DNA from 4 places in the Sphingomonas sp. Leaf62 genome. Region 1 is predicted to be linked to each of the others. Evidence: predicted binding sites of a transcription regulator. Region 1 holds the regulator's gene; each other region holds the start of a gene.
The links. Region 1 encodes LexA, which represses DNA repair genes until DNA is damaged. Its sites were predicted from a motif close to GTTCCNCNCTTGTTCT; they were not measured.
Positions count from the first base shown of each region.

Region 2: the regulator LexA is predicted to act here: its motif matches at 2,135-2,150, upstream of ASE91_RS10865 (ImuA family protein).
Region 3: the regulator LexA is predicted to act here: its motif matches at 2,051-2,066, upstream of ASE91_RS02900 (putative DNA modification/repair radical SAM protein).
Region 4: the regulator LexA is predicted to act here: its motif matches at 2,376-2,391, upstream of ASE91_RS11460 (ribonucleoside-diphosphate reductase subunit alpha).

Region 1 covers NZ_LMLN01000028.1:480,335-484,544, forward strand. Annotated here, with positions in the region: gene ASE91_RS13760 (alpha-glucuronidase family glycosyl hydrolase) at 1-1,627, shown strand, start outside; gene lexA (transcriptional repressor LexA) at 1,731-2,393, opposite strand; gene ASE91_RS13770 (molybdopterin molybdotransferase MoeA) at 2,447-3,625, opposite strand; gene moaC (cyclic pyranopterin monophosphate synthase MoaC) at 3,975-4,210, opposite strand, start outside.
Region 2 covers NZ_LMLN01000026.1:70,894-75,103, forward strand. Annotated here, with positions in the region: gene ASE91_RS10860 (Y-family DNA polymerase) at 1-1,440, opposite strand, end outside; gene ASE91_RS10865 (ImuA family protein) at 1,355-2,116, opposite strand; gene ASE91_RS10870 (hypothetical protein) at 2,321-2,863, shown strand; gene ASE91_RS10875 (HU family DNA-binding protein) at 3,075-3,344, shown strand; gene ASE91_RS10880 (SOS response-associated peptidase) at 3,396-4,019, shown strand; gene ASE91_RS10885 (DUF7146 domain-containing protein) at 4,062-4,210, opposite strand, start outside.
Region 3 covers NZ_LMLN01000003.1:131,099-135,308, forward strand. Annotated here, with positions in the region: gene ASE91_RS02885 (LacI family DNA-binding transcriptional regulator) at 1-433, opposite strand, end outside; gene ASE91_RS02890 (GntR family transcriptional regulator) at 439-642, opposite strand; gene uxuA (mannonate dehydratase) at 690-1,856, opposite strand; gene ASE91_RS02900 (putative DNA modification/repair radical SAM protein) at 2,069-3,316, shown strand; gene ASE91_RS02905 (hemerythrin domain-containing protein) at 3,394-3,870, shown strand; gene ASE91_RS02910 (UdgX family uracil-DNA binding protein) at 3,870-4,210, shown strand, end outside.
Region 4 covers NZ_LMLN01000028.1:3,567-7,776, reverse strand. Annotated here, with positions in the region: gene ASE91_RS11475 (GNAT family N-acetyltransferase) at 14-1,105, opposite strand; gene ASE91_RS11470 (DUF2721 domain-containing protein) at 1,196-1,657, shown strand; gene ASE91_RS11465 (DUF4345 domain-containing protein) at 1,654-2,061, shown strand; gene ASE91_RS11460 (ribonucleoside-diphosphate reductase subunit alpha) at 2,398-4,210, shown strand, end outside.

The DNA of each region.
Region 1 (4,210 bases):
GGATAATCTCGATCGCTATGTCGAGCGTGGCTATGCCGGCCGGTCGCTATGGGACTGGCAGAAATTGCCCGGTTTCGCGGACCCGCGTTATACCGATTACGCGCGCGCCAACGCATCGATCGGTATCAACGGGACGGTCCTGAACAACGTCAATGCCAGCGCCGATATTCTGAAGCCCGAGTTCATCGGCAAGATCGAGAAGCTGGCCGCGATCTTCCGGCCATGGGGCATCAAGGTCTATGTCTCGGCGCGGTTTTCGGCGCCGATCGAGATCGGGGGGCTGAAGACCGCCGACCCGCTCGATCCGCAGGTCGCGGCGTGGTGGAAGACGAAGGCCGACGACATCTATGCCCGCATTCCCGATTTCGGCGGGTTCCTGATCAAGGCCAATTCCGAAGGGCAGCCCGGACCGGGCGATTACAAGCGCAGCCATGCCGACGGCGCGAACATGCTGGCGGCAGCGGTCAGGCCGCATGGCGGGATCGTGATGTGGCGCGCGTTCGTCTATGCTAGCGAAAAGCCCGAGGACCGGGTGCGGCAGGCCTATAGCGAGTTCGCGCCGCTGGACGGCAAGTTCGCCGACAATGTCATCGTGCAGGTCAAGAACGGGCCGATCGATTTTCAGCCGCGCGAGCCATTCCATCCGCTGTTCGGGGCGATGCCGCGCACGCCGCTGATGATGGAGGTGCAGATCACCAAGGAATATATGGGGTTCGCCACGCACCTCGTCTATCTCGGCACGATGTGGCAGGAGGTCCTGCGCAGCGACACCTATCGTCCGCGCAAGGGCACGACGGTCGCCGATGTGCTCGACCGGCCGGTGCGACCGGGGGCGCTGACGGGAATCGCGGGCGTGTCCAATATCGGTACCGATCGCAACTGGTCGGGATCGCAGTTCGATCAGGCGAACTGGTATGCGTTCGGGCGACTGGCGTGGAACCCCGACGACGACGCGCGTGAGATCGCCCGCAACTGGGCGGCGATGACCTGGGGTGCCGCCGCAGCGGAGCCGATCGTCCCGATGATGATGCGGTCGCACGAGGCGGTCGTGGATTATATGATGCCGTTGGGGCTGAACCACCTGTTCGCGACCGGGCATCATTATGGGCCGGGGCCATGGGTCGACGATCTGGCGCGGGCGGACTGGAACCCGGTCTATTTCCACAAGGCGGACCGGAACGGGATCGGGTTCGACCGGACGCCGACGGGGAGCGATGCGGCGGCACAATATGCGCCGGTGCTGGCCCGGCGGTTCAGCGATCCTAAGGCGGTGCCGGAAAACCTGCTGCTGTGGTTCCACCATGCGTCATGGGATCGGCGGATGGAGTCGGGACGAACGCTGTGGGAGGAACTGGTCGCGCGGTACGACCGGGGCGTGGCCGAGGTGACGGCGATGCAGGGGCAGTGGGCGGCGATCGAGGGACAGGTCGATGCACAACGCTTTGCCGAGGTCCGTCAGTTCCTCGCGATCCAGCGGCAGGAGGCGCAGTGGTGGCGCGATGCGTGTATCGCCTATTTCGCCGAGGTATCTGGCCGTCCGCTGCCGGCCGGGGTGACGCCGCCGCCGCATCCGCTGAGCTATTACAAGGCGATACGGACGCCATGGGCACCGGGGAACGGCAAGTAACGACAACGCCCCGCCCGGCGATCAACGCTGGACGGGGCGTCAAAGGTCACGAAAGTCACACTCGCACGCGTTATGCGCGCAACCGCGAATCGCTCCTATTCATTCAATATCGGCGGAGCAGGCCGGCCAGCTTGCCCTGTACGCGCACCTGTTCGGGGCGATAGCGTTGCGGGTCGTAGCTGCGATTGGCCGGATCGAGACGGATCATCGCCCCTTCGCGACGAAAATATTTGAGCGTCGCTTCGCTATCCTCGATCAGCGCAACGACGATTTCCCCGTCGCGTGCCGTTTCGGTGCGGCGAACCAGCGCATAGTCGCCATCGAGGATGCCCGCCTCGACCATCGAATCACCGGCGACTTCGAGCGCATAGTGATCGCCAGCCCCGAGCAGCGCGGCGGGAACGGGCAGCGTCGCCTGACCCTCGATCGCCTCGATCGGGACGCCGGCAGCGATGCGACCGTGAAGCGGCAATTCGACGACGTCGTTGGCGGGCTGCGGCGCGGGCCGGGGCGCGGCGGCAGGCTTGGCCGCCACCTTCTTCGCGACAGGGCGCTCGGGCATCCGCAGCACTTCGAGTGCGCGGGCGCGGTTCGGCAGGCGACGGATGAACTCGCGTTCCTCCAGCGCCGAGATCAGGCGATGCACGCCCGATTTCGATTTGAGATCGAGCGCCTCCTTCATCTCCTCGAACGAAGGGGAGACGCCGGTCGCGCGCAACCGGTCATCGATGAAGCAGATCAGCTCGTGCTGCTTACGCGTCAACATGGGGTTCTCCGTCGGAACAGACGTGGAACCAATAGGAAACGATTTTCTTGCCGTCAAGCTAGTTGCAGGATTTCCGCCGAGTCGCCCGCTTCCGCCGCCGGCGCGTGCGGCGCGCGTACGATCAGGCAGTCCGAGCGGGCGAGCGTCCGTAACATCGAACTGTCCTGAATGGCGGCGGTCGATGCCTGCCCGTCGATGAGCGTCGCCCGCAGATAATCCTGCCGCGGTCCGTTGGCGGGCAGCGGATGCGCCAGCATGGCACGGGACGTGCGGGGCAGCGGATCGGCGGCACCGGCCAGCCGCGCGACCAGCGGACGGACGAACAACAGCGCGGTGATATAGGATGACACCGGATTGCCGGGAAGCCCGAGCACCGCCGCGTCGCGGAGCGTTCCCGCTAGCATCGGTTTGCCGGGCCGCAGGGCGATCCGCCAGAAATCGAGCGTCCCGCCCGCCGCCGCCAGCGCCGGCCGGACCAGATCATGGTCGCCGACCGACGCGCCGCCGGTGGTAACGAGCAGGTCGCATTCCACGCCGGCAAAAGCGTCGACCAGCGCCTCCATCCGGTCGGGCAGGATGCCAAGATCGATGCGGTCGACCGGCAGGTCGGCGAGCAGTCCCGCCAGCATCAAGCCGTTGGTTTCGGGCAGCTGGTCGTCGCCGATCGGCTGTCCGGCGGGGACCAGCTCGTCCCCCGTGGCGGCGATGGCGACGCGGACGCGACGACCGACCGACAGTGTGCCGTGCCCGGCGATCGCGGCCAGCGCTGCGCGGGCAGGGGTAATGCGTTCGCCTGCCGCGATCAGCAGCTCGCCTTCACGAAAATCGAGGCCGGCGCGACGGACATTGCCGCCCCGGACCGGACCTTCGCCCGACAGGTGCAGGCAGTCACCGTCGCGCGTCGCCTCCTCCTGCACCAGCACGCAGTCGGTGCCGGTCGGCATCGCCGCGCCGGTGAAGATGCGGGTCGCCTGGCCTTCATCGACGGTGCCGGCGAAGGAGGCACCGGCAGCGCTTTCGCCGATGACGTCCCACGGGCCGGGCAGATCGTCGAAGCGGATCGCATAGCCGTCCATCGCCGATAGCGGGCGCGCCGGCTGGGTCCGGCGCGCGACGATGTCCGTCGCGGCGAACCGACCGATAGTGTCGGCGATGGGGAGAGTTTCGGCGGCGGTGGCGCGACCGAGCGCGAGGACACGGCCTTGGGCTTCGGCGACGGGGAGGAGGCGCATGGGTCGGCCTTCATATCGTTAGGAGGGGCGTTTCGTTGCTCCGGACTTGATCCGGAGTTTCGCTTTTGTCGAGCGGCGAGAAGGTGGCGGGAGCCGGGATCAAGTCGGGACTTTTGCGAACGTACTTATTCCTACCCTTCCGTACCCCCGCGCAGGCGGGGGTCCAGCGCCAGACAGAACAACGGCTTACGCTTGGAACCCTGGACCCCCGCCTGCGCTGGGGTACGGCAGAGGCGAGGGATCGGTACTTTCGTACAGATCTCCGTCAAGTCCGGGGCGGCGTTTGGTGGCGGAAGGGTGGTACTTCAACACAGGGCGAGAGCAGACGAGATATCGCGCCCGGTCCCGATCACCCCCGCACCCAATTCCCGGACTTGCCGCCCTGCTTTTCCAGCACGCAGATCCCCTCGATTACCATCATCTTGTCGATTGCCTTCGCCATGTCATAGACCGTCAGCAATGCGGTGGAAGCTGCTGTCAATGCTTCCATTTCCACGCCGGTCTTGCCATCGGTCGCAGCGGTTGCGTGGACGCGGATCGCGGTTTCCTCGAATGCGAACTCGATCGACGCTTTGGTCAACGGTA
Region 2 (4,210 bases), on a different contig from region 1:
GACCGCTCGCTCGGGTACATGGCTCGGGATCGGCGAGATCCGATAGACGGCATTCGGGCCGATGCGGCCGGCGACGACATCGACGAGGCGCGCGGGGTCGCGCACCAAAACCTCGCCGGCTAGCACTGCGCCGAGATCCACTGCATCGAGCGGCTCGGTATGCGGTGCCACCAGCAGGAACTGCTCAAGCCCCAGTCCGGGATCGATGCGCTCGATCCTGAGCTTCATGAGGCGCAGAAGTTGGCAGACGTCGCGTGTCGGCCGCGATGTACCGACCGCCACGACCTGTTCAGTCCCATCGACGCACAGCCCCGACAGGCGGAGCGATCGCGCACCGAGCCCCCTCGCCTGCAGCACCTCGGCCAAATCGCCCAGCAGATCTTCCATCACCTGAGCGATCGCCTCGGCCGTGCCGATCGGCTCGAGCAGGCGGCGCTCGACGGCTGGAACCGTGACATCTTCGCGCGGCGTGATCGGCTCCGCCACGCCGCCAAGCGCTTGATCGAGCCGGGTGATGGCGGGCAGGCCCAGCCGCCGCGCGAGCGGACCGCGCGCGACCGGCAAAAGGTCTGCGATGGTTTCGAAGCCGAACCGCTTGGCCGCGCTGAGCGCCGTGCCGGTCAGCCGCAAGGCGGCGATCGGTAGCGGCGATATCGCTCGTATCGTCTCCCCCGCGGGCACGATCATCAGATCTTCCCGGCCGTACCTTGCAAGCGCGTGCGCAGCGCCGGGCGTGTCGGCGACCGCGATGCGCGCGGTGAATCCGGCGCGCTGGCAGAAGGCACGCAGGCGTCGGCAAAAGCGCTCTTCTCCCCCGTAGAGGTGATCGCAGCCGGCGAGGTCAAGCCACAGGCCATCGGTCGGCGTCGCGGCCGCAATGGGCGACCAACGCCGAACGGCAAGCAGCGCGAGACGGTCGAGCAGAACCGCGTCCGCCTCTGGCTGGGCGGGCCGGAAGTCGAGATCGGACACCAGCGCGCGGGCATGGGTCGCGGCCATTCCGACATGGATACCGAGCGAGGCCGCCGCAGCGCACGCCGCCACGACTTCCTCACGCCGCCCGACCTTGCCGACAAGCGCCAGCGGAGCGTGCGCGGTTGCGGGCCGTGTCACGATCATGGCCGGTCGGGTGACCGACTGGCTCTTGTACGGATGGCTCGCGGTTTCCGATCGCCGCCCGAGTTCGCGCATAGGCGGCTTCGCATGCGCCGGAAGCGCCGCAATCTTGCCGGCAACCTCGACCTTGGTCAGCGATTGCGCCCGCGCCCAGCGCGCACCCGGCCGCCATCCGCCACCCCTGGGGACAGAGCATTCACCCGGATCGTCGTCGATCGGGAGCTGGAGCGCTAACCGCTCAGGCCGCGGCGTGGCGTGCCGGTCCAGCCGTCTCAGCCGCTCGATGGCCAAGTGCGGCAGGAACAGCGAGACAACCCGTCTCATCGCACCCCTCCACGATCAATAAGAAGGACCCGCCGGTGCGTTGACGCGCAAGCTCGACCGACCAACGGGCGCGTCCCACCCCGGCAACCGCGAGCCGCTGCGACGGGGCGCTGGCGACCCGCCAGCGCGTCCAGGCAGCGGAGGGCTCGCCGAGCGGGTCTTGGGAGCGTCCCTGCCAGCGGCGCAGGAGCAGCACGGGAATGTCGGCTTCAGCGGCGACAAGCTGCAGGCGCCGCGTGGCGACCATCGAAACCTTTGCCGCCTCGGCCACCACCGCTGCCGGCGTACCATCCCGGATCGCGTCCTCGACGACCGCCAGAAGTGCTGCGTCGTCCTTGGGCTGGGCGTAGATCACGTTCGCCGAGGACAAGCCGGCTTGCGCCAAGCCGGGGGCGTAGAGATCGTTCCGGCAGCTTGCCCAAAGCACCGGGGCACGCGTGTTCCGCGCTTCTCGCGCGGCGACACCGGCAAGGAACAGCGTGGCAGCCGCATCATCGACCAGGGAACAGGTGCGTGCGGCGACCTCGTGCAGCGCTCCAGCCCGGAGCCCTCCCCCGTTCAGACGATTGTCCAGGCCGCCAACCCCGAACGGCAGGACGCGGTAATCGGCGAGCGGCATCGCGATGCTTCGCAGATGGGCGATGCTCTGGGGAAGCGAATCGAGGACGGCTGACATGGTGGCTAGACTCTACGTGTTCGCTTTATGTTCCGTTACCGCCGACGCTTGGTCAACGGATTTATGTCGGCCGGATCGAGTCTTTGCACTTGACCGCGGCCGAGGGCCGGACAGTACGGAGTCGTAACGAACACGAGTTCTACAGCGCGATCTCGAGTGAGTTGCCAGTATCGCCGCGCACGATCACGGACCTCGGCACAAAAATTGACGGTACGCACCGCGTGGAACGGTTACACAAGAGACCAAAAACAAACCGAGAAGATTTCGCTTTCGTTCTGCCATCGGCTGACTCATAGAATCGAGATGCCGATCCGCCCTGAAAACCGCTGGCTTTACCCGATCGACTGGCGCCAACTGTCGGACGTGATCCGGTTCGATCGGGCCGGCGCGCGCTGCGAGCACTGCTCGAGGCCGCATATGCGTCGGGTCGCACATCTAGGCGATGGTCGCTGGTGGGATGCCGATGCCGTGTGTTGGCGCTCCGGCCGTGGCAAGCGGATCGCGCTCAAGGGCGGCTTCATTCTGGCATCGGTACGAACGACTTATGTCGTGCTGGCTTGTGCGCATCTCGATCACGATCCAGGCAACAGCATGCCCGGCAATCTCGCGGCGCTCTGCCAGCGGTGCCATATGATCCACGATGCGGCCGAGCATCGTTGGCAGCGTTGGTGGAACGTGTTTCGCCTACGCGCGACCCGCGACTTGTACGAAGATCCGCGCGTCACCCGGGAGCGCGGTGCACAGTAGGTGGCTACGCCAAGGCTTCACGTCTGCCGAAGCTCCCGTTGGGCGGCCGCGCCTGTCCGCACGCAGTCCGATATCCTCGAAGACGTGATGATATGCCAACGTTCGATCACTCGAGCGGATGGCCGCGATGCCGGCCGCATTGCGCAGCGTCGTTGAAACGTTGCTCGTCATGGCTAAGGTCGTGTGAGTTTCATAAGGGAAGTACATCAGCATGAATATGAGTGAACTGGTCAAGGCCGTCGCTGGTACGACGAGCACGAGCGAGGCAGAAGCCAAGGCCGCGATTGCCGCTGTGTTTGAGCATATCGCAGGCGCGGCCGCAAAGGGCGAAGAGGTCGCGATCGCCGGCTTCGGCAAGTTCTCGGTCAAGGATCGTCCCGAGCGCCAGGGCCGGAACCCGTCGACCGGCGAGGCAATGACGATCGCGGCATCGAAGAAAGTCTCGTTCACGCCCGCCAAGGGCTTGAAGGACAAGCTCTAAGGCCAGAGTGCCGGCGGGCAAAGCTTGCCGGCACAACGACAGGGTGCTCGAATGTGCAATCGATACAGGCTGACCGCGAAACAGGCGGAGATCGCCGCGACGTTCGGCATCCGGCCCCCTTACGAGCCGGACGAGACTTACCCGGCTCCCGACATCTTTCCGACGGGCAAGAAGACGCCGTTCTACGGCCAAGTGGTCATCCAGGACGGTGCCGACCGGAAGATCGAGCGGATGGAGTGGGGCGTACCAACCCAGGTGCCGAGCAAGCGCGACGCAAGCGTAAAGCTCACCAAGTACGTGACCAACGTGCGCAATCTCAGCTCGAGCTTCTGGCGGTCGATGCTAACGACGCCGGCGCGCCGTTGCCTTGTGCCCGTAACGGCATTTTCCGAATACGGGATTGCGCCTGGTGAGGACGGGAAGAAGCCGCTGCACTGGTTCGACGTGCCAAGTCGCCCGATTTTTGCTTTTGCCGGAATCTGGCGCCCGACCGAGCGCGGGAATGCCTATGGGTTCTTGACCACCGAGCCGAATGCGATCGTCGCGCCGATTCATCCAAAGGCGATGCCGGTGGTCCTTCACGACGACGACTATGATCGCTGGCTATCGGCACCATGGGACGATCTGAAGGGGCTCGTCGCCCCCTACCCTTCCCAGTTGATGCGGCTCGGCTGACACGCCCATGATCCGCGTAATTCAGCTGCCGCAGTTGCGGTTTCATGCGCTCCGCTGGTGCGCGCGCCAGGCGTCGTTCCAGTCGTCATGATCCTCGGGCACGCGGCTGATGAGCTCGCGCCCGTTCGCTGTCAGGTGATCGCGTGCCTTTTCCAGCAGGCGGTCGGCCGCGCGGCCTCGGTCACCGTAAA
Region 3 (4,210 bases), on a different contig from region 1:
GCACGCCGGCCAGCGCATCGGCCAGCCCGGCCAGTCCCGACACCGGCGGCACGACGACCACGCCATCGACCCGCGAGCGGCGCACGAAATCGAGGACGTCGGCCGCCGGATCGCCCGCGATGGCGACCGGATGGACGACCAGTTCATAGCCACGCGCTGCCGCCGCGCCGACCATGCCGCGTTGCAGGGGGTCGAGCACCAGCGCATTGCGATCGTTATGGACCAGCCCGAGCAGATAGGAGCGCCCGGTCGCCAACCCGCGCGCCCGCGCGCTGGGACGGAAATTCAGCCCGGCGATCACTGCCTCGACCGCTTCACGGGTGACGGCATTGACCAGCGGCGATCGGTTGAGAACGCGCGACACGGTACGGATCGATACCCCCGCGCGGGCGGCAACGTCGGCGATGGTGGTACCGGCGAGCGGTCTGGTCACCGGCGTCAGACGCAGAGTCGCCGGACGACCAGTCCGCGAAGCTCCGGCGCGACCATCACGTCGCGGACCGTCGGGCGGCTGACCGCGAACGCCTCGGCAAGACCACGTTTACCGGGCAGGCGCGTACCGACCGGATGGCACCCCTTGTCGATCGCAGCGGCGATGGCGGTCGAAACCCGCCGGTAGAGCTTGTCGCTGCGCTGCTTCATCGCGAGGACCGATCCCATAGCCGTCCGCTTGTTACAATAGGCTGCGCTCAGCCGGCGGCCGCGTGGGCGATGCCGCGTTCCAGCCCGCGCAACTCCGCCAGCCCCCGCATCCGCCCGAGCAGCGAATAGCCCGGATTGGTGCGCCGCCCAAGATCGTCGAGCATCTGGTGGCCGTGGTCGGGCCGCATCTGGATGCTGCGCCCCTCGCTGCGTGACACTTCATGCACCGCCGCGACCACCGCGGCCATATCGGCATCGCCGCGCAGATGCTCGGCCTCGTGAAACGCGCTGTCGCCGCCTTCGCGATCGACCGAACGCAGATGGAGAAAGCCGATGCGCTCGCCCAGTCGGCGGACCATGCCGGGCAGGTCGTTGTCGGCGCGCACCCCGAATGATCCGGTGCACAGGCACAAGCCGTTCGAGGGGTTGGGCACCGCATCGAACAGCGCTGCGACGTCGCGCTCGGTGCTGACGACGCGGGGCAGGCCGAAGATCGGGAACGGCGGATCGTCCGGGTGGACGACCAGACGGATGCCGAGGTCGTCGGCATGCGGACACACCGCCGTGAGGAACGCGATCAGATTGTCGCGCAGCACGCCGGCATCGATCCCGGCATAGCCGGCGATGGCGTCGCGGAATTGCGCCGAGGTGAAGCTTTCCTCGGCCCCCGGCAGGCCGGCGAGGATCGTCGCCTCCAGCTCGCGGCGCGCCGCATCGTCCATTGCCGCAAACCGCCGCGCGGCGGCATCGACCAATGCCGGGCGATAGTCCTGCGGGGCACCGGGGCGCTTCAGGATATGGATGTCGTATGCCGCGACCGCTTCCCATTCGAAGCGCAGCGCCCGGGCACCATCGGGCAGCGGCCACGCCAGATCGGTGCGCGTCCAGTCGAGCAACGGCATGAAATTATAGGTAACGACGGTGATGCCTTCCGCCGCCAGATTGGTCAGGCTCTGGCGATAGGCGTCGATGTACCGGTCCCAGCCGGGGCCGCACCTCTTCAGATCGTCATGGACCGGCAGGCTTTCCACCACGCTCCAGCCAAGGCCGGCATCCGCGATCATCGCCCGGCGCCCGGCGATCGCTTCGCGCGGCCAGACGGATCCGTTGGGAATGTCGTGCAGCGCGGTGACGACCTCGGTCGCCCCCGCCTGGCGAATGGCGGCCAGCGTCACGGGGTCGGACGGCCCGAACCACCGCATCGTCTGTGTCATCAGCAAATCGCTACCCTCCCCGCTTTGCGAACCCGGATACGGGTTTCGCCAACGAACCTAGGGCAGTGCGATCGACCTTGCCAGTGCGCAAGATTGGTCAGCCCAGTCCGATCGTCGCGGTTTTTCGGGTCATCGCGCAGCGGTCGGCATCGGCGTAAGCGCCCGGCGGATTACCCCTTGGTCGCGGACGCCCCAGAACATATATTGAACGGATGGCGCAACTCGATACCCGGCAGAAACTGGCGATCCTGGCCGATGCCGCCAAATATGATGCGTCGTGCGCGTCGTCAGGCACCGCCAAGCGCAATTCACGCGACGGCAAGGGGATCGGATCGACCGAGGGCATGGGCATCTGTCACGCCTATGCCCCCGATGGTCGCTGTATCTCGCTGTTGAAGATCCTGCTGACCAACAGCTGCATTTTCGACTGTCATTATTGCATCAACCGCAAATCGTCGAACGTCCGTCGCGCGCGCTTCACCGCGCAGGAGGTCGTCGCGCTGACGCTCAGCTTCTACCGCCGCAATTATATCGAAGGGCTGTTCCTGTCGTCGGGGATCATCGGATCGTCCAACTATACGATGGAGCAGATCGTCGAGGTCGCAAGGTCGCTGCGCGAGGACCACGACTTTCGCGGCTACATCCACCTGAAGACCATTCCCGACGCCGATCCCGAGCTGGTCCATCTGGCGGGCGTCCATGCCGACCGGGTTTCGATCAATGTCGAGCTGCCGACGGTCGGGGGATTGAAACGGCTTGCCCCCGAAAAGTCCGCACCGCAGATCGAGGGGGCGATGAAGGACGTCGCCCATGCGATCGCGGACGGTCGCGACGCGCGCAAACGCTATAAATCCGCGCCGAAATTCGCGCCGGCGGGACAATCGACGCAGATGATCGTCGGGGCGGATGCCGCGACCGACCGCGACATCGTCGGCAAGGCGGCGACGCTGTACGACCGGTTCGCACTGCGCCGCGTCTATTATTCGGCGTTCAGCCCGATCCCGGAGGCATCGGCCGTCCTGCCGCTGCAACGCCCGCCATTGATGCGCGAACATAGGCTGTACCAGTCGGACTGGCTGATGCGCTTCTACGACTATCGCCCCGACGAAGTGCGTGCCGCCGCCGATGATGCGACGGGGATGCTGCCGCTCGATATCGATCCCAAGCTGGCATGGGCCTTGAAGTTCCGCGACCGCTTTCCGGTCGATGTGAACCGGGCACCGCGCGAAATGCTGCTGCGCGTGCCGGGACTGGGGGTGAAGGCGGTGGGCGCGATCCTGACCGCGCGGCGGTGGCGGCGGTTAGGGTTGGCCGATGTCGCGCGGCTGACGGTTTCGGTCGCCAAGCTTCGCCCGTTCATCATCGCCGATGACTGGCGACCGGTGGTGCTGGCCGATCGCGCCGAATTGCGCCCGGTGGTGGCACCCAGGAAGACCGACCAGCTGGAGCTGTTCGCCTGACGCTGAAAACCGCTCGCAAGAGAAACCTCCGCCGATGGCCGCCGTTGGTCTGGTCGAACCACCCGAAGGAAATTCCCATGGCCGACGCCCGCATCTATGCCGATCTGAAGGCCGATCACGACCGGCACCGCGACCTGCTCCAGCGGATCGATGCCGCGAGCGGCGACGAGCGCGCTGTCTTGTTCGAGGAGTTCCGCGTCGAGGTATCGGCCCATGCCGCTGCCGAGGAAGAGGCGCTGTACGCGACGATGCTCGCCAATCCCGAGCTGCGCGACGAGGCGCGACATTCGGTGTCCGAGCATAAGGAAATCGACGATTATCTTGGCGAGATCTCCAAGCTCGATCCCGCCGGCAACGAATGGAACCAGCGCTTCGCCGAAATGCGGCATCGTTACGAACATCATATCGACGAAGAAGAGGAAGAGATGTTTCCCGCCGCCGCCAAGGAATTGAGCGACGAAGAGGAAGCGCGGATCGCGACGGTGTTCGAAACGCGCAAGCCCAAGGAACTTGAGATCGCCGAATCGTCCGAAGCAGGCGACGACCGCGACTGATGCGGGTTGCGGCGCTGGCGGCGGCGGATGATTTCGACGGGTGGCGCGACGCCGCCAGGTCGCTCGCCGCCCAGCGCGTTGCACCATCCGAGGTGGTGTGGCAGGTCGGCGACCTGCCCACCGACCTGTTCGGCGACGAGGCGATCGTCGACAGCAACGCCCCCGCCCCCCGCGTCCCCCGCGCCTTCATCGATCTGGCGCGGACGGTGGCGATGCACGCCGACCCGGCACGGTTCGCGCTGCTCTATGCGATGCTCACCCGCCTGATCGCCGAACCGCGGCTGATCGACGACAAGGCCGATCCGGCGATGCAGCGGCTGGAGGAAATGGCCAAGGCGGT
Region 4 (4,210 bases), 480 kb from region 1:
GAAGCCGCCGATCCTAGCCATTCCCGGACCGCGCCGATCCGGATCGCGCCCAGCGTCGCGCCAGCACGCGGCCGGCAAGCGCCGGCAGGCCGGGCCGCAGGAACAGCCAGTCGCGGATCGCCGGCCCCCGTTCGGCACCGATCAGGCCCTTATACCCGCTGTCGCCGGCACCCCAGTCGACATGGGTGACGCCGTCGGCGACGGCGCGGACGAGGTTGCGGTAATAAAGCAGCCGCCCCGGCGAGCGCTGGCCGTAGGTCGCGTCATAGCTGTTGGCGACCGCATATTTGTGCTGGCCGGCATTGATATCGAACGAGAAGGCGGCGGGCTTTCCGTCCATCCGGAGCAGCGCGACCCACATCATGCCCGCCAGCACCGGATCGGTCGCCGCCGCCCGCCAGAATCGACCATGGCCGGTCTCGGTAAATTTGGCGTCGCGACCATCGGTGCGGTCGGCAAGCCAGCTCGCTGTCTCGATCGTGGCGAGATCGTCGAACAGACCGGACTGCCAGTCCGCGCCGCTGGCGAACGACCAGTCGGGGATGCCGAGCGCCGCCAGATGCTTTTCGTTGAAGCGATTCTTGCGCAGCGTCGACAGCCGCGGCCAGACACCCTCGGCCTGTCGTGCGGCGATATCGAGGAGATAGCTGTCGGCGATGAAGCGCGGCAGCGCGCGCCAGCCACCGGCCCGCGCCGCGTCCAGCAGCCCGGCGAGCATCGGATCACCGTCATAGACCGGTCCCAGCCGGAACCCGCGCACCTGCCGCCCCGCTTCGTCCAGCAGTGCGGCGAAATCGCCCGGCCCGGCATCCTGCGCGACGGGGCCGCTGCGGAACGGCCAGTAGCTGCCGGGCACCTGCGCCATCCGCAACGGCGCCGGTCCCAGTCCGATCAGCGGCAGCGCCGCCATCGCCTGCCCGCCACGTTCGACCAGCAGCGTCCGCGCCGTACCGCCATAGGCGTCGATCGCCGCCGCATACCATCGGCGGCGCAGGAAGCGGTGGGTTGGCGCGGCCGACGCGGTGACGGCATCGATCGCATCGGGCAAACCGGCGATCATCCGGGCAATGGAGGGGGAAGCGGGCGACAACATGGGCAGCATCATGCCCATAACCGGTTACGATTGGGTAGCGATCCCGGGTTGCGCACGCCACGCGACCTTGCCCGGCCCGGCCCGTCACTGCATATCGGGTGCGTGGAATTCGAACCTGTCCTGTCGACCGTCGCCAAGACGATCCAGACCGCCATCGCGCCGGTCTTCCTGTTGGCGGGGATCGGCGCGATCCTGAACGTCATGGTCGGGCGACTGGCGCGGATCGTCGATCGTGCCCGCGACCTCGAAAAGCTGCACCCGTCGTCGATCGGCCCGGAACATGCGCGGCACGTGTTCGAACTGCGGCTGCTCGACCGGCGCATCCGCGTCATCAACAATGCGGTATTCCTGGTCGTGCTGTCGGCCGTCGCCAACTGCACCGTCGTCGCCATGCTGTTCATCGCCGAACTGCTCGACCTCGGCCTCGGCAAGGCGGTCGCGATCGCCTTCGTCCTGTCGATGGTGTTGCTGATCGGCGGGCTGGTCTGGTTCCTGTTCGAGGTGCGGATGTCGGTCCATGCGATTCGCGTCCGCGCCGAATTGCTGGAGCGCGAGCGGACGTGACGCCGCGCCGTGAGCGAACGCTGCTGCAGGTGGCAGTGGCGATCGCCTGTCTCGTCCCACTGTCGGTGGCGACGCTGAGCGTCGTGCGCGGCGCGGCGTGGCTGCAACCGGCTCCCGCGATCGATCTCGACAGTCATTTCCGCTATCTCTCGGGCATCTTCCTCGTCCTCGGCCTCGCCTTTGCCAGCTGCATTCCGGCGATCGAGAGTAAAACCGGCCGGTTCCGGCTGCTCGGCGCGATGGTGGTCGGCGGCGGCCTCGCGCGACTCGTGTCGCTGCTGACGATCGGCATGCCATCGACAGGACATGTCGTCGGGCTTGGTATCGAGCTTGCCGTCGTGCCGCTGCTGCTGTTGTGCCAGACCCGTATCGCGCATCGATATCGGCAGGCGATAACCGCATAAAGTTCCGCCAGGAGGCCCCGTCCGGCGATAGCAATTTTTCTGCGTTCCCGAAAAGTTCGCTTGCATTTCGCGAACCCGGCGGATCGCCGCGCGTCGCGTCGGGAGCGGCGGTCGAGCCGGTCGAGCCGCGCGGCAAAGGTTGTAATTGCCGACTTGCGCGTCGGCCGCTTTCCTACAATTAGTGGTGCCGGACGCAGGACGGGCGCTATGTATTGTGTCACGCCTGCCGGAACCTCCAATGCCGCCGATACTTGTCAAGGGCGATGGCGTGCGCGGACGTTCCGTAGAAATCGACAGGGGCATCGCTCCGTGCTAGAACACAAGAGGAACGGGACGATGACCTTCCAGGATAGTCAGGATGCCCAGATGAACGAACTGCAATTCGCCGATCCGGCCCCCGCCGCCCCGGCCCCGGAACGCACCAGCCACACGGTCGACGCGCAGCTGCACGCGGTCGAGGTCGATCACTCGCGCGACGCACTGCTGACCGATTTCGGCAAGGACACGCTGAAGGACCGCTATCTGCTGCCGGGCGAATCGTATCAGGATCTGTTCGTGCGAGTCGCGTCGGCCTATGCCGATGATGCCGCGCACGCCCAGCGGCTGTACGACTATATCTCGAAGCTGTGGTTCATGCCGGCCACGCCGGTCCTGTCGAACGGCGGCACCGGGCGCGGCCTGCCGATCAGCTGCTATCTCAACTCGGTTCCCGACAGCCTCGAAGGCATCGTCGAGACGTGGAACGAGAATGTTTGGCTGGCGTCGCGCGGCGGCGGCATCGGCACCTATTGGGGCAGCGTGCGCGGCATCGGCGAGCCGGTCGGGCTGAACGGCAAGACCAGCGGCATCATCCCGTTCGTCCGCGTCATGGATTCGCTGACCCTCGCGATTTCGCAGGGGTCGCTGCGTCGTGGTTCGGCGGCCTGCTATCTCGACGTCAGCCACCCGGAGATCGAGGAGTTCCTCGAAATCCGCAAGCCCAGCGGCGATTTCAACCGCAAGGCGCTCAACCTGCACCATGGCGTGCTGATCCCCGACGCGTTCATGGAAGCGGTCCGCGACGGCACCGAATGGGCGCTGAAAAGCCCCAAGGACGGATCGCAGCGCGCGGTCGTCGATGCGCGTTCGCTGTTCCAGAAGCTGGTCGAGACGCGGCTGGCGACCGGCGAGCCGTACATCGTGTTCAGCGACCATGTGAACAACACGATGCCCAAGCATCACCGCGATCTGGGTCTGAAGGTGTCGACGTCGAACCTGTGCAGCGAGATCACGCTGCCGACCGGCAAGGATCACCTCGGCAACGACCGGACCGCCGTGTGCTGCCTGTCGTCGCTGAACCTCGAAACCTGGGACGAATGGAACGGCGACAAGCGGTTCATCGAGGACGTGATGCGGTTCCTCGACAACGTCCTGACCGACTACATCGAGCGTGCGCCCGACGAGATGGCGCGTGCGCGCTATTCGGCCAGCCGTGAGCGGTCGGTCGGTCTGGGTGTCATGGGCTTCCACTCGTTCCTGCAGGCGCGCAGCCTGCCGTTCGAAGGGGCGATGGCGAAGGCGTGGAACCTCAAGATTTTCCGCCACGTCGCTGCGCAGGTGAACGAGGCGTCGATGCACCTCGCCACCGAGCGTGGGCCCTGCCCCGACGCGGCCGACATGGGCGTGATGGAGCGGTTCAGCTGCAAGATGGCGATTGCGCCGACCGCGTCGATCAGCATCATCTGCGGTGGTACCAGCGCCTGCATCGAACCGATTCCGGCGAACATCTACACCCACAAGACGCTGTCGGGATCGTGGTCGGTGAAGAACCCGTATCTCGAAAAGCTGCTGATCGCGAAGTCGAAGAACAGCGATGCGGTGTGGAACACGATCCTCGAGCGCGGCGGTTCGGTGCAGCACCTCGATTTCCTGAGCCAGGAAGAAAAGGACACGTACAAGACCAGCTTCGAGATCGACCAGCGCTGGCTGCTCGAACTGGCCGGCGACCGTGCGCCGTTCATCGATCAGGCGCAGTCGCTGAACCTGTTCATCCCGGCCGATGTCGAGAAGTGGGACCTGCTGATGCTCCACTATCGCGCATGGGAGCTGGGCATCAAATCGCTCTATTATCTGCGGTCCAAGTCGGTGCAGCGCGCCGGGTTCGCCGGTG